DNA from 3 places in the Pseudomonas sp. HS6 genome. Region 3 is predicted to be linked to each of the others. Evidence: riboswitches for the same ligand, from Rfam matches in the RefSeq annotation. Region 3 holds a riboswitch; each other region holds the start of a gene.
The links. A riboswitch is a leader RNA that binds a small molecule or an ion and turns the genes downstream of it on or off. The one in region 3 is predicted to bind cobalamin.

Region 1 (4,415 bases), 2.0 Mb from region 3:
CGCATCAACTATTACCTGCAAACCGAAATCAACCCGGGGCTGGCCAGCCACGGCGGTCAGGTCAGCCTGATCGATGTCGTTGAAGACGGCATTGCCGTGCTGCAGTTCGGTGGCGGTTGCCAAGGCTGCGGCCAGGCGGACGTGACTCTGAAGGAAGGCATCGAGCGCACCTTGCTCGAGCGCATTCCGGAGCTCAAGGGCGTTCGCGACGTGACCGACCACACGCAGAAAGAAAACGCCTACTACTAAGGCGTTCGCTGCGGCATAAAAAACGGCGCCCCGTGAGCGCCGTTTTTTTTGCGTGAAATTCAAGAACCTTCGCGAGCAAGCTCGCTCCCACATTGGACCTTTGTCGTTCACAAATCCTCTGTGGGAGCGAGCTTGCTCGCGAAGTGGTCTTCAGGGGCGATACAAATGCGCATGCCCCGCGCGATACAGCGACGACTCACTGAAATGATCGCTACCCAACACCCGTCCAACCAGAATCAACGCCGTTCGCCGAAACCCCTTGGCGGCCACTTTCCCGGCAATATCCTCCAGTGTTCCCGTCACCCAGTCCTGATCCGGCCACGTCGCCCGGTGGATCACCGCAATCGGGCAGTCCGCTCCGTAGTGCGGCAGCAACTCGGCAAGGATCTTCTGCAAATGATTGACCCCCAGATGAATCGCCATGGTCGCCCCGTGCTGCGCCAGGTTGCCCAGTTCCTCGCCGGCAGGCATCGCGGTCTTGTCCGCGTAACGGGTCAGGATCACGCTTTGCGAAATGTCCGGCAGTGTGAGCTCGGCGCCTAATAGCGCGGCGCAAGCGGCGGTGGCCGTAACGCCGGGAATGATCTCGAACGGGATTTCCAACTCGCGCAGATAGCGAATCTGCTCGCCGATGGCGCCATACAGGCTCGGATCGCCCGAATGCACGCGCGCCACATCCTGGCCTTTGGCGTGGGCGTCCTTGATCAGATCGATGATCTGTTCCAGGTGCAACTCGGCGCTGTTGACCACGATTTCAGCCGAATGACCGTCCAGCACTGCCGTGGGCACCAGCGAACCTGCATAGATGATCACCGGGCAGCTGCGGATCAGCCGCTGGCCTTTGACAGTGATCAATTCCGGGTCGCCGGGGCCGGCGCCGATGAAGTAAACGGTCATCGTTGGATCCTGTGAAAGTAGGGCAGGTCGAGGCTTCAAGAGCACTTCAGATGAAGAATGCTCATGATCGAAAGCGGGGATTATCGGGAATTTATGCCGCGCCGGCCAATGCCAGGGTTGCCTGGGCGTATTTTTGCCGGGAAATCAGCAGTTTTGCCGGGGCCTGGATCAGTTGTTCGGCAAGCGCCAGTGCGGCACTTTCCGCCACGCCGTAGCAACCGGTGCGTTCGAAAGCGATCTGCGAATGATGACTAAGGCGTTGCTGATAACTGGCCAGCTCTTCGCTGCTGAAGTACAGCAACGGCAGCGCCAGTTGTGCCGCCAGTTCTTGCAGTCCGGGTTCGTCGCGTTTCAGGTCGATGCTGGCCAGCGCTTTGACCGCATCGAGTTCGATGCGATGGGCCTGCAGAGCCTGGTCGAGCAAGGCGCGCAGCGTACTGGCCGGGCAGCCGCGCTGGCAGCCCAGGCCGACCACAAAGGTCGGCGCTGCGCTGTCATCGGTCATGCGTGGTATTGACCATCGCTTTTGCGGCGGAACAACCAGGCGCTGATCAGGCCCAGGGCCAGCCAGAACGCCACGTTGGTCAACTGCGAAGCGATTTTGAACTGAGCTTCCAGTGCTTCCGGCGCGAGCATCGAATGCACTTGCGGTTGCGGAGCACCGATGATGTGCGGCACGGCGAGGATCGCCACGCCGAGGATCTTCAGCAGCCAGTTGCCACCGAACACGATCAAGGCCAGGCCAGCAGCGGTAGACGCGGCAGTACCGATCCACCACATCTGGCGCGACGCCAGGTCTGCGGCAGCGGTGCCCGGCAGTTCAGGCGGCAGGCCCAGTGTCGGGGCGAGCACGAAAGTCGCGTAACCCGCCAGGCCCCAGAGCAGGCCTTGCGAGGTTTTGGTCGGCGCACGCAGCGTGTAAAGACCGGCCAGCATCAGGGCGAACCCCACGGCCACGACCAGATTGCCGCCAGTGGTGGAAACCACGCGTTGCCAGCCATCTTCCGGCTCCCAGGCTTCGGCATCGTGGGTGTGGGCGGCGGTGCCGGCGGCGTGTTCGTGGACTTCGGCAACCGGCTCGGCTTTCTCGAAGGTCTCTGCCTGGAGAATCAGCGGCGACACCCAAAAGCTTTGCAGCAACGTCAGGAGCAGGGCGGCCAGAAGGCCGGTGAAACCTGCGGTCTGCGCAATACGCTTGATCATGTCGTCAGGTCTCAGTGGCACGGGAACGCGGCGCTGTGGCGGGTATCGTGCGCGGCGTTGTGCACCGCTTCGATGTGCGAGAAACCGGCGAAGTAGACCAGGCTGGCACCCAGGATCGACGCGAAGACCGCAGCGGTCAGGCGTTGGCTCAGGGTGGTGGTGCTGGAGATTTTGTCCGTATTGCTGCCGGTGCTGCTGATGATCGACATGGCGCTTCCCTCTGGAGTGTCAGCGGGTGAACGGTGCGCATGAAAACCCCTGCGAGTCGGGCACGCAGAGGTTCGAACAGCGCCCGCCCACCGCGGGTTTGTTATGTTCAGTGACGCAAGATGCGCACTGTGTGTTGCGGGCCGGTCTCCGGGCTCACGAGGGGTTGGCGTCAGGCCGACCTGCAAGCGTCACCTTCCCATGCCCGGGGGCACAGTGGATCTGACACTTCGCTCGCTTACCGTTGCGGGGGCAGCACCGGACTGACATGGCTTTAGAGTAAAGCACATGATTCACCGGTTTCCCGTTTCACCCTGTGAAGGGCACCCGTAACAAGTTGTGTAGGAGACCATGAGGGGGGGATTTGAGTCAATTGGGATTGGGGGCATATCCGTTGCTGCGGTAACGGCTTCTTAGGGTTCCGCCCTTACGGCGGGTCACTTTTGACAAACGCCTCAAAAGTAACCAAAAAGGCTGCACCCTGACGTTCGGCCCCTCGCTGAGGCTCGGGGTTCCTTCGCTCCGGGATTGATCCGGGGGCATCGCCTACGGTTTGCTTCGCTGCACCTCCTCTCGATGTGTTTGGCTTCGCCAAACGGTCGCTGCGCTCCCACCCCCGGATCAATCCCTCCACTCAGCCTGCCGACGGGCCTTGAGGTCAAAAGCTTCACTTGAGCTAACGCTCATCGTTTTGAGTGGGGAGGGGCATGGCGTGTTCGGCTTTGGTTTTGTGGTGGATTCACCCCTCACCCCAGCCCTCTCCCCTAGGAGAGGGAGCCGATTTGTGGGCTTTTCAACGCCTGAGTTCAACGCGGTATCGCATGTCGGCGTACCTCTGCCAAACCACTCGATCAGCTCCCTCTCCCCGAGGAAAGGGAGCTGATTCGTGTGTTTTTCAAAACCTGAGTTCAACGCGATATCGCACGTCGGCGAACCTCTCCCAAACGCCTCGATCAGTCCCCTCTCCCTCCGGGAGAGGGCTAGGGTGAGGGGCTCTTGATCTGGATTTTGCTCTGGCTCTGGCTCTGGCTCTGGCTCTGGCTTTTGATTTTTTGCCCCTTCGGCAGGCCGAGCGGAGGTGTCCATCAGGGGGTAGGCGCGCAGCGCCGTGCGGCGTAGCCGCATACATCGAGAGGAGGTGCAGCGAAGCAAACCGTAGGCGATGCCCCCTGATAGACACCGTAGCGAGGGAACACTGAGCCTCTGCGAAGTGCCGTACGCCGGGGCCAAGACTTTTTGGTTACTTTTGACTGGGCCGGCATTCCGGGCGTTTGTCAAAAGTGACCCGCCGTAAGGGCGGAACCCTAGGAAGCCGTTACCGCAGCAACGGATATGCTCACAAATCCCAAAACCGAAAAACAACGCCCATTGACCCATCACGAACCCATGCGTAGCCTTGCGCTTTCGAGGTTCTTCGGCCCACGCCGAAGCTAAGAAGGGAACGCGGTCCAAGCCGCGGCTGCCCCCGCAACTGTGAACGGTGCTGTTCGCTGCCACGCCACTGCCAACTCAACCCAGAGCCAGCGGGAAGGCGCAGCGAAAACCGGGCCAAGGCCCGAACACCGTCAGCCAGGAGACCTGCCTCGTCACAGATTCTCACTTTCAACCGGGCGGGGTGATCCGGTGGCGAACTCTCCAGGCACGCATCCGCGTTGCCGGTCTCGTCCCGTATGCCCGCCACCTTGCCAAAGGGCATCCGATGAAAACACTGGCCAAACTCCCTGTCACCATCGTCACCGGCTTCCTCGGCTCGGGTAAAACCACCTTGCTGCGGCACATGCTCGATAACGCCCAGGGCCGCCGCATCGCGGTGATCGTCAACGAGTTTGGCGAGCTGGGCATCGACGGTGAAATCCTCA
Region 2 (4,415 bases), 2.6 Mb from region 3:
ATCATGGCCGGAGCGGCGAGTTTGGAAAAACCGGAGAGAATGAAAATCACGCTGAGCAATACGCGGCCGATCAAGGCAGCCGAAGCTTGTTTAGTGTCGGAAGCGTTCTGTTCAGTAGCCTTTGTTTGAGCGATGTTTGCAGAAGTAGCCATGGGAGTATTTCCTTCAATGGGGTCCGGTTCGACCTGAACCGTCCGGATGAAGAAATGTTGCGCCTCGACAGCTCATCTGAATAGCCGACTAATTTAGATCATTACGTTCGACAAAATAGGTAAGCTGCCGACTCTAGTCCAAACGCGGGCTCAATGGCGATTCGAGGAAACAGGCATGATCTCCGATCCAGGCACACCGACACTCGATCAACTGCGCGTATTCCTGACGGTCGTTGAAGTTGGCAGTTTTGCAGCCGCTGCACGCAAGCTTCACCGCGCGACGTCGGTCATCAGCTACTCGATCGCCAACCTGGAGACGCAATTGGGCGTGACCCTGTTCGATCGCGAGACCACCCGCAAGCCGCAACTGACTGACGCCGGCCGTACTGTGCTGGCCGAAGCCCGGACCATTGCCAACGGCGTGCACGGCTTGCGCGCCAAGGTCAAAGGCCTGCTTCAGGGGCTGGAAGCCGAAGTGCATGTGGTGCTCGATGTGATGCTGCCTGCCGAGCGCGTAGTCGATGCGCTGAAATCCTTTCGGGAAGAATTCCCCACCGTCGCCTTGCACCTGCACATGGAAGCACTCGGTGCCGTGACCGAACGGGTGATCAATCGCGGCGCGGTGGTCGGCGTCAGCGGGCCGATGAACGACGGCATCAACGGCATCGAAAGAATCGGCATCGGCAGCGTCGAGCTGATTCCGGTGGCGGCGCCGAATCATCCGCTGGCCTCAGGCGAAACCAACGTTCCGGGTGCCGGGCGCGAGCACACGCAACTGGTGCTGTCCGACCGCTCGCGACTGACTCAGGACAAGGAGTTCGCCGTGCTGAGCAACCGCACCTGGCGCCTGGCGGACCTGGGCGCCAAACACATGTTGCTGCGTGAAGGCATCGGCTGGGGGAACATGCCGAGGCCGATGATTCAGGAGGATCTGGACAACGGCCGACTGGTACAACTGAATTTGTCGGAGTACGCCAGCGGGCAATACACCTTCGACGCCATCTACCGCACCGATGTGCCACCGGGCCCTGCGGCGCGGTGGCTGATCGAACGTTTCGTGCAACAAAGCACCGCGTAGCCAGAAAAATGGAGATTGAAATGGGAACAGGGACTGTTAAACGTGTCGTGGTCGTAGGTGCCGGCATCGTCGGCGCGTCTGTTGCGTATCACCTGGCCTGCAAGGGCGCGGAGGTGACCGTGGTCGAAGCTGGAGATATCGCAAGCGGTGTGACCGGGCGCTCGTTTGCATGGATCAACACCTCACACAGCGGGCCTGATCCTGTCGCACAAATTCGTGGGGCAGCCATTCAGGAATACCGTCGACTCGAAGCACAGTTGCCCGGGCTGGAGATTCGATGGACCGGTTCCCTGTCATACGGCGCGGGGTCGGATAACGGGCTGCCAGCCGCCAATCCCCCCCTCCACGACACAGCTGTCTCAGCCGCAAGTGCTCGAACTTGAGCCCAATCTCAGGCGTCCCCCGCAACAGGCTTTTTACGATTGCGAAGAGGGTGCACTGGACGCCGTACAAGCCACCCACGCATTGATCGCAGGTGCCCAGACACTTGGCGCAAAAGTGCTTACGCAAACCAGAGTGCTCGGTTTGACTACCCGCGACGCCAGGGTGACAGGCATCGAGACCGCGATGAGTATCATCGAGTGCGACGTGGTCATACTGGCCGCCGGGACCGGTATCACGCAACTGACGCAGAGCCTGAACCTGCCCCTTCCAATCGAGGCCTCCCCCGCCATTTTCATCCGCTACCGGATGCAACCCGATCGGGTGAACACGCTGATTTCCAGTCCTGAAATGGAAGTGAGACAAGACTCGGTAGGGGTTTTGCTGGCGGCGGAGGACTATCTGGACGACGCCCTGGAAAACCGCCCTGAAGCAATAGCGCTACGAACCGCAGCTGCCATCCAGAACGAATTGAGCGGGATCATTTCCATCGAACCGGAATCGGCGTGTGTCGGGCTCAGACCCATTGCTGCGGACGGCATACCCGTGATCGGCTATCTCCCCGAAGCCGATGGCGTCTACGTCTGCACGATGCATCCGGGCGTGACGCTGGCGGCGGTTGTGGGTCGTCTGGCCAGTGAGGAAATCATCGAAGGAGAGGACTCCTCTGCGTTGAGCGCGTGCCGTCCGGATCGATTTTTTCAGACGTGAGAACGCTGGCGGCTGTCGAATAATCCGCAACGGTCATCCGCAACCCATGTTGACGAGCGGTCATCCGAGTGTTCAGATGCCGCCCTGTTTCAGGTGTCCCATGCCGCCGTGCATGGGGTGAAACGGGAAACCGGTACGTTCTTTTTGAACAAGTCCGGTGCTGCCCCCGCAACGGTAGGCGCGTGATGCTTTCGATACACCACTGTGGCCAGAAGGCCATGGGAAGGTGAAAGCGTCCATACGCGCGAGCCCGGAGACCGGCCTGAAATGTCTGTTTGGCAAAATCCTGCGGTGGGCGGGCATGGGCCGGTGTCGGCGTGTGCGCGATGCCTTCTCCTGCATGCTCTTCTGCGAAGATCCTTTCGAGAAGACAATGATTCGACCTTTCAACACTCCGGCTCCATCCCTGTTGCTTGGCTGTCTGTTCAGCCCCCTGTTGCTGGCGGATGACGCGCCGCTCGAACTCACTCAGCAAATCGTTTCCGCGCCCTCTGTGGAGTCCACGACCGTGGCCGACATGGCGCAGTTCGGCAGCAAAGTCGAGATTGTCACCCGCGAGCAGATCGAGCGCGCCGGCCCCAGCGCCGATGTCACCCGCGTTATGCAAATGTTTATTCCCGGCCTGTACGTCGCGCCGAAAAACGGCCCGTTCGACTACGGCACTTACTCCCTGCTGGGCGGGCGCAACGATGACACGCTGATCCTGCTCGACGGCGTACGCCTGAACAATCGCCTGTACGGCGGCCTGTATCTGGACACCCTGCCGGCCAATGCCATAGAACGCATCGAAGTGCTCAAGGGAGGGCAAAGCCTGCTGTTCGGCACTCAGGCCGTGTCCGGCGTGATCAACATCGTCACGCGCAGCCCGCAGTCCCGCAAAGCCTCCGGCGAAGTGAACATGGGCGTGGACACGTTCGGCGGCACCACCGAGGATGCGCGGGTCGAGAACATCTTCACCAACGGTTTCGGCGACCTGGGCCTGCTGGCGTACGTCAGCCATAACGTTTCGGACGGTTATCAGCCATTTCGCAATCGCGACATCAAGAACGACAGCGAAAAGAATCGCGCCTACGAAGTCACCACGTTCGGCGGCAAGGCCATTCAGTCCTTTGGCGACGATGCGCGTATGGAGCTGTTCTACCAATACGCCGACGCCAACCTCGACTTCGCCCGCCCGGTCGACAACCACAAGACCACCAACGACCGCATCCAGCAGATCGCCACGGCGACCTTCGAACAGAACATCAACGAGCGCCTGAGCTATTTCGTCAAAGGCCACATCAACGACTGGGACACCCGCTACACGCGTATCAACAACACCGCCAATGGCGGCACAAAAACCATCAATCACAACGACTACTGGGGCTTCACCGACTGGGGTGTGCAGGCCGAAGGCAAGGCTGAATTACCCGGTGGCCATGTGCTGGTGTTCGGTACGGACAACCAGTGGTTCAAGGGCCAGGACGATGTGCTGATCATCGACAACGACAAGGCCGAAGCCCACGCGCTCTACACTCAGTTGCGCCCGCAGATCGACAGCCTGCCCGACTGGCACCCGAGCATCGGCATCCGTCACGAGGCTATGAGCGGCGGCGACAGCGCCACGGTCGGCATGCTCACTTCGCTGTACGACCTAAGCGAAAACTGGTCTGTGCGCGGTCAGTACGGCACGGCTTACAAACTGCCGAACGCCGAGCAACTGTTCGTCAACGAACCGGGCGACGAGTTGGGTAACCGCAACCTGAAACCCGAGAAAAGTCGCAACGCCGAACTCGGCCTCGACTACAAAGGCCTGCTGCTCGATCGCGAGTTCAGTGCCAGCGTCACCCTGTTCAAACGCAAGATCGACGACCTGATTACCCTCGACGATATCCAGTGGGTCAACGGCCAGGGACAGATCCAGATGCGCGGTTTCGAGGCGGACGCCAAACTCGCGCTCAACGAGCAATGGAGCTTGCAAGCTGACATGACCCGCAACCTCACCGAATCGCGTGCTGGCGTCACGCTCAACGATGTGCCGAGCTTTTTCGCCCGCTCGCGCGTCGGCTATGAGTCGGTTGACCAGATGTGGGGCGCCGGCGGTGCGATCCGCT
Region 3 (4,415 bases):
CGCGAGCCGCCAGCCACAGGTTCTGGATCGCGCAGGACAGCGACGCCATGTCCATCTCCGGCAGCGTGCGGCGGCCGAAAATGTGTCGCTCGCGATCGTCCATCAATGATGCAACCAGCACTTCGGCGCAATCATTGATGCCTTCGACTTTAAGCTTCATGAACTCGTCGCTGCGCTCGCCTAGGGCTTCGGCGGTGCGTACGCGTTCTTCCTCTACAAGATCCTGGATCTGGCCGCGCAAGGCGCGGTCGCTAATACGGATGAAGCGCCACGGCTGCATCAAGCCGACGCTCGGCGCCTGATGTGCGGCCTCAAGCAATCGGCGAAGCAATTCAGGCTCGACCGTGCCGCCGCTGAAGTGGCGCATGTCGCGACGTTCGGCGATGGCGCGATAGACCGCTTCGCGCTCGGTTTCAGTGAATGCGTTGTCGGTCATGGCACCAACAGTGCGGCAATCGCCGACGGATTCGACGGGAAGTAAAAATGCACGTACGAAGCGGTCATCCGCCCTTCCCGGTAAACCGCTTCCGCGCCGCGCCCGCCGTTGGGGCTGTGGCCACGGGCGATGGGGGTCAGTTCGGTGGTGGTCAGGGAATGGTGATAGGTGTGACCTCGCAGCAAGCCCTCCGGCAGTTCCACGGACTGCAACGCCAACGCAGCCAGTCGTTTTTGCATCACGGCATCACCGTTGAGCAAACCGACCAGTTCGGCGCGGGTACCTTCGACGTCGGTCAAGGAGTCGAGCAGATACAACATGCCGCCACATTCGGCGAGCAGCGGTTTGCCGGCGGCGTGATGTGCGCGGATCGCTTTGAGCATGTCGGTGTTCTGCGACAAGGCAACGTGGTGCAACTCCGGATAACCGCCGGGCAGGTACAAGCTGTCGGCCTCAGGTAATTGCGTATCGCGGATCGGCGAGAAGAAACTCAGCTCCGCGCCCATCGCCCTTAGAAGGTCGAGACTGGCGCCATAGGTGAAGGCGAAGGCTTCGTCACGGGCGACGGCAATCCGTACGCCTTCGAGCAGTCTTTCGTTCTTGACGATTTCTGGCGCAGCGAATTCCACGGCCGGTGGCAGCGCTACCTCGCAGGTACTGGCCAGCGCTTCAGCGGCGGCGTCGAGGCGCAGATCGAGGTCATTGAGTTCGCTGGCCTGCACCAGACCGAGATGGCGGCTTGGCAATTCGATCCCGGTTTCCCGGGACAATGCGCCGTACCAGCGCAGGCCTTCGGTGAGACTGCCTTCAAGCAACTGCGCGTGGCGCACAGTGCCGACACGGTTGGCCAGCACGCCGGCGAACGGCAAGTCCGGCTGATAGCGCGCCAGCCCCAGGGCCAAGGCGCCGAAGGTCTGGGCCATGGCGGTGCCGTCGATCACGCCGAGCACCGGCACGCCGAAGTGCCGCGCCAGATCGGCGCTCGACGGTGTGCCGTCGAACAAGCCCATCACGCCTTCGATCAGGATCAGATCCGCTTCAGCGGCGGCTTCCCACAACAGACGTCGACTTTCCTGCTCGCCGACCATCCACATGTCCAGTTGATAGACCGGCGCACCGCTGGCACGTTCGAGGATCATCGGGTCGAGAAAATCCGGGCCGCATTTGAACACGCGAACCTTGCGCCCCTGATTGCGATGCAGGCGAGCCAGCGCGGCGGTGACGGTGGTCTTGCCCTGGCCGGAGGCCGGCGCGGCGATCAGTACCGCCGGGCAGTGACGTGGTTGATTCAAAGTTCGACGCCTTTCTGCGCTTTGATACCGGCCTGAAAGGCGTGCTTGATCATGCCCATTTCGGTGACGGTGTCGCCCATCTCGATCATTTCCGGCTTCGCAGCGCGACCCGTGACGATCACATGCTGCATCGGCGGACGAGCCTGCAGATCGCTGAGTACCTGATCCAGATCGAGGTAGCCATGCTTGAGGGCGATGTTCAGTTCATCGAGCACCACCAGACCGATCGACGGATCACGCAACAGCTCACGGGAGACTTCCCAGGCAGCCTCGGCGGCGGCGATGTCACGCTGGCGGTCCTGGGTTTCCCAGGTGAAGCCTTCGCCCATCACGTGAAAGCGCACCTGCTCGGGGAATCTACGGAAAAACAATTCTTCGCCTGTGCTGTTACGACCCTTGATGAACTGCACCACGCCGCACTGCATGCCGTGGCCCATGGCGCGGGCAAGCATGCCGAACGCCGAGCTGCTTTTGCCTTTGCCGTTGCCGGTCAACACCAGCACCAGACCGCATTCATCTGGTGAATTGGCGATGCGCTCGTCGATCACGGCTTTTTTACGCTGCATGCGCGCCAGGTGACGCTCGTCGCGTTCGGGGGAATCAGTCATGAGGGAGCTCTCCGTTGAGGCTGGATAACGGCGGGCAGGCACAAGAATAGACGGCAAAAAGCCTGGCATCGCCCACCGTGATGCCGCTGGATGGATCAGGCCGGTCTCCGGGCTCATGAGCGGCGTTGGCCTGGCTGCGCGCCTTCCCGCTTTGCAGCAGTGGCATCGGACGCAGCTTTTACTCATTTACCGTTGCGGGGGCAGCGCCGGGATCGCGAGGGTTCTTCGCTTGAAGACCCGCCTCACCGGCTTCCCTGTTTCACTCTGTCGACAGCGGTCACAGAGCACCTGAAACAAGCCGCGAAGGTTAGAGGGTTGGGGGTGGAGCGTCAAATGAAGAGGCCCCCTGAAAGCGAATAACTGCCGTCGATCAATTATCTGACGCCAATCTTGTGCCACACTGTCAGCAGTGATATCAAAGAGCCATGCTTTTTGAACGCAGAGAGCACATCACAATAACAAGGGAGAGCACCATGCAAGGCATGATCATCAGCAATCCGCGGCTGGAATTCCTGCGCCCGGTGCTGGAACGATGGTTTGACTGTATCGACCGCTACAACGCCGTGCGCGGCGACAACGACACACCGTACTGGCACGACGAAAAAGCCAACCTCGGCCTGCTGTCAGCCGCCGCGTGGATGGCAGAACTGGTGACACTGCGCGATACCGCCACGCGCAAACAGAACGAGGAAGGCGAACGCAATGCCCGCGCCGACCTGTTCCTGGCCGGCGCCGAAGATCGCGCCTACATCCAGGCAACCCAGCGCTGGCCACGCGTCAACAGCCTGAATCTGACCCAGGCCCTGGTCGATATCACCAGCGATGCGAAGCGCATCAGCTACGCCAGCGATCTCAAACTTGGCTGCCTGTTCGTCGCCCCACAGAAAGCCCAGCACAGCGCCAGCCCGGAAGAATTGCAGGACATGGTCGACGACCTGCAAAAGGAACACACCTGCGCCGTCGCCTGGTACTTCCCGTACGCCTACCGCAAATTGCGCAGCGAGGCTGGCAACTATCACCCCGGCATTGCCGTGCTGTTCAAGGAAGCTCGCGGCTGAGGGGGGGACCATCGGCTCGCGCACTTATGTATGATTAGAAATGCATTCATAAGGGAAGATAAATAATGCGCAAGCCCCACCTCGTTTTCGTCATCGCACTTGCCGGAGGGCTCACCGCCTGTGGTGAATCCTCCAGCCTGCAAGTTTCCGACGGCACCGGCCCGTCTCCAAAACTCCCCGAACCGAACAAGACCCTGATTCCGACGGTGAACATCGCCCCGGCGATCGGCTGGCCGGCCGGCGCGAAACCGACGCCAGCGGCAGGCACTCAAGTGGCAGCGTTTGCCGAGAACCTCGATCACCCGCGCTGGCTATACATGCTGCCCAACGGCGATGTGCTGGTGGCGGAAACCAATGCCCCGCCAAAACCGGACGATAGCAAAGGCATACGTGGCTGGGTGAAGAAAAAAGTCATGGACCGCGCCGGCGCCGGCGTCCCCAGTCCGAACCGCATCACCCTGTTGCGCGATGCCGATCACGACGGCGTGGCGGAAACCCGCACGGTATTTCTGCAAAATCTGAATTCACCGTTCGGCATGACGCTAGTCGGTAACGATCTGTACGTCGCCGACACCGACCGCCTGCTGCGCTTTCACTACGAGCCCGGCGCAACGGAAATCAAGAGCCAGCCGATCAAGGTCGTGGATCTGCCGGGCGGCACGCTCAACCATCACTGGACCAAGAACGTCATCGCCAGCAAGGACGGCAGCAAGCTGTACGTTACGGTCGGCTCGAACAGCAACGTCGGCGAAAACGGCCTGGATCAGGAGGAAGGTCGCGCGGCGATCTGGGAAGTGGACCGGGCGACCGGCAATCACCGGATCTTCGCCTCGGGCATTCGCAATCCCAACGGCCTGGCCTGGGAGCCGCAAAGCGGAGCATTGTGGACAGCAGTGAACGAGCGTGACGATATCGGCAGCGACCTGGTGCCGGACTACATCACCTCGGTCAAGGACGGCGGCTTCTATGGCTGGCCGTTCAGCTATTACGGCCAGCACGTCGATGTGCGCGTGAAACCACA

Region 1: it holds a riboswitch for cobalamin, as region 3 does, so the genes downstream of both, JJN09_RS04245 (CbtB domain-containing protein) here and cobO (cob(I)yrinic acid a,c-diamide adenosyltransferase) in region 3, are expected to answer to the same signal.
Region 2: it holds a riboswitch for cobalamin, as region 3 does, so the genes downstream of both, JJN09_RS07195 (TonB-dependent siderophore receptor) here and cobO (cob(I)yrinic acid a,c-diamide adenosyltransferase) in region 3, are expected to answer to the same signal.

The regions. Positions count from the first base shown of each region.
Region 1 covers NZ_CP067412.1:915,961-920,375, forward strand. Annotated here, with positions in the region: gene nfuA (Fe-S biogenesis protein NfuA) at 1-249, shown strand, start outside; gene cobM (precorrin-4 C(11)-methyltransferase) at 400-1,146, opposite strand; gene JJN09_RS04235 (cobalamin biosynthesis protein) at 1,238-1,651, opposite strand; gene JJN09_RS04240 (CbtA family protein) at 1,648-2,349, opposite strand; gene JJN09_RS04245 (CbtB domain-containing protein) at 2,361-2,558, opposite strand; cobalamin riboswitch at 2,680-2,902, opposite strand; cobalamin riboswitch at 3,947-4,157, shown strand; gene cobW (cobalamin biosynthesis protein CobW) at 4,256-4,415, shown strand, end outside.
Region 2 covers NZ_CP067412.1:1,589,075-1,593,489, forward strand. Annotated here, with positions in the region: gene JJN09_RS07180 (DoxX family protein) at 1-152, opposite strand, end outside; gene JJN09_RS07185 (LysR family transcriptional regulator) at 328-1,230, shown strand; partial or broken gene JJN09_RS07190 (NAD(P)/FAD-dependent oxidoreductase) at 1,251-2,322, shown strand; cobalamin riboswitch at 2,397-2,603, shown strand; gene JJN09_RS07195 (TonB-dependent siderophore receptor) at 2,696-4,415, shown strand, end outside.
Region 3 covers NZ_CP067412.1:5,498,563-5,502,977, reverse strand. Annotated here, with positions in the region: gene bluB (5,6-dimethylbenzimidazole synthase) at 1-436, opposite strand, end outside; gene JJN09_RS24950 (cobyrinate a,c-diamide synthase) at 433-1,728, opposite strand; gene cobO (cob(I)yrinic acid a,c-diamide adenosyltransferase) at 1,725-2,336, opposite strand; cobalamin riboswitch at 2,417-2,643, opposite strand; gene JJN09_RS24940 (hypothetical protein) at 2,810-3,394, shown strand; gene JJN09_RS24935 (sorbosone dehydrogenase family protein) at 3,460-4,415, shown strand, end outside.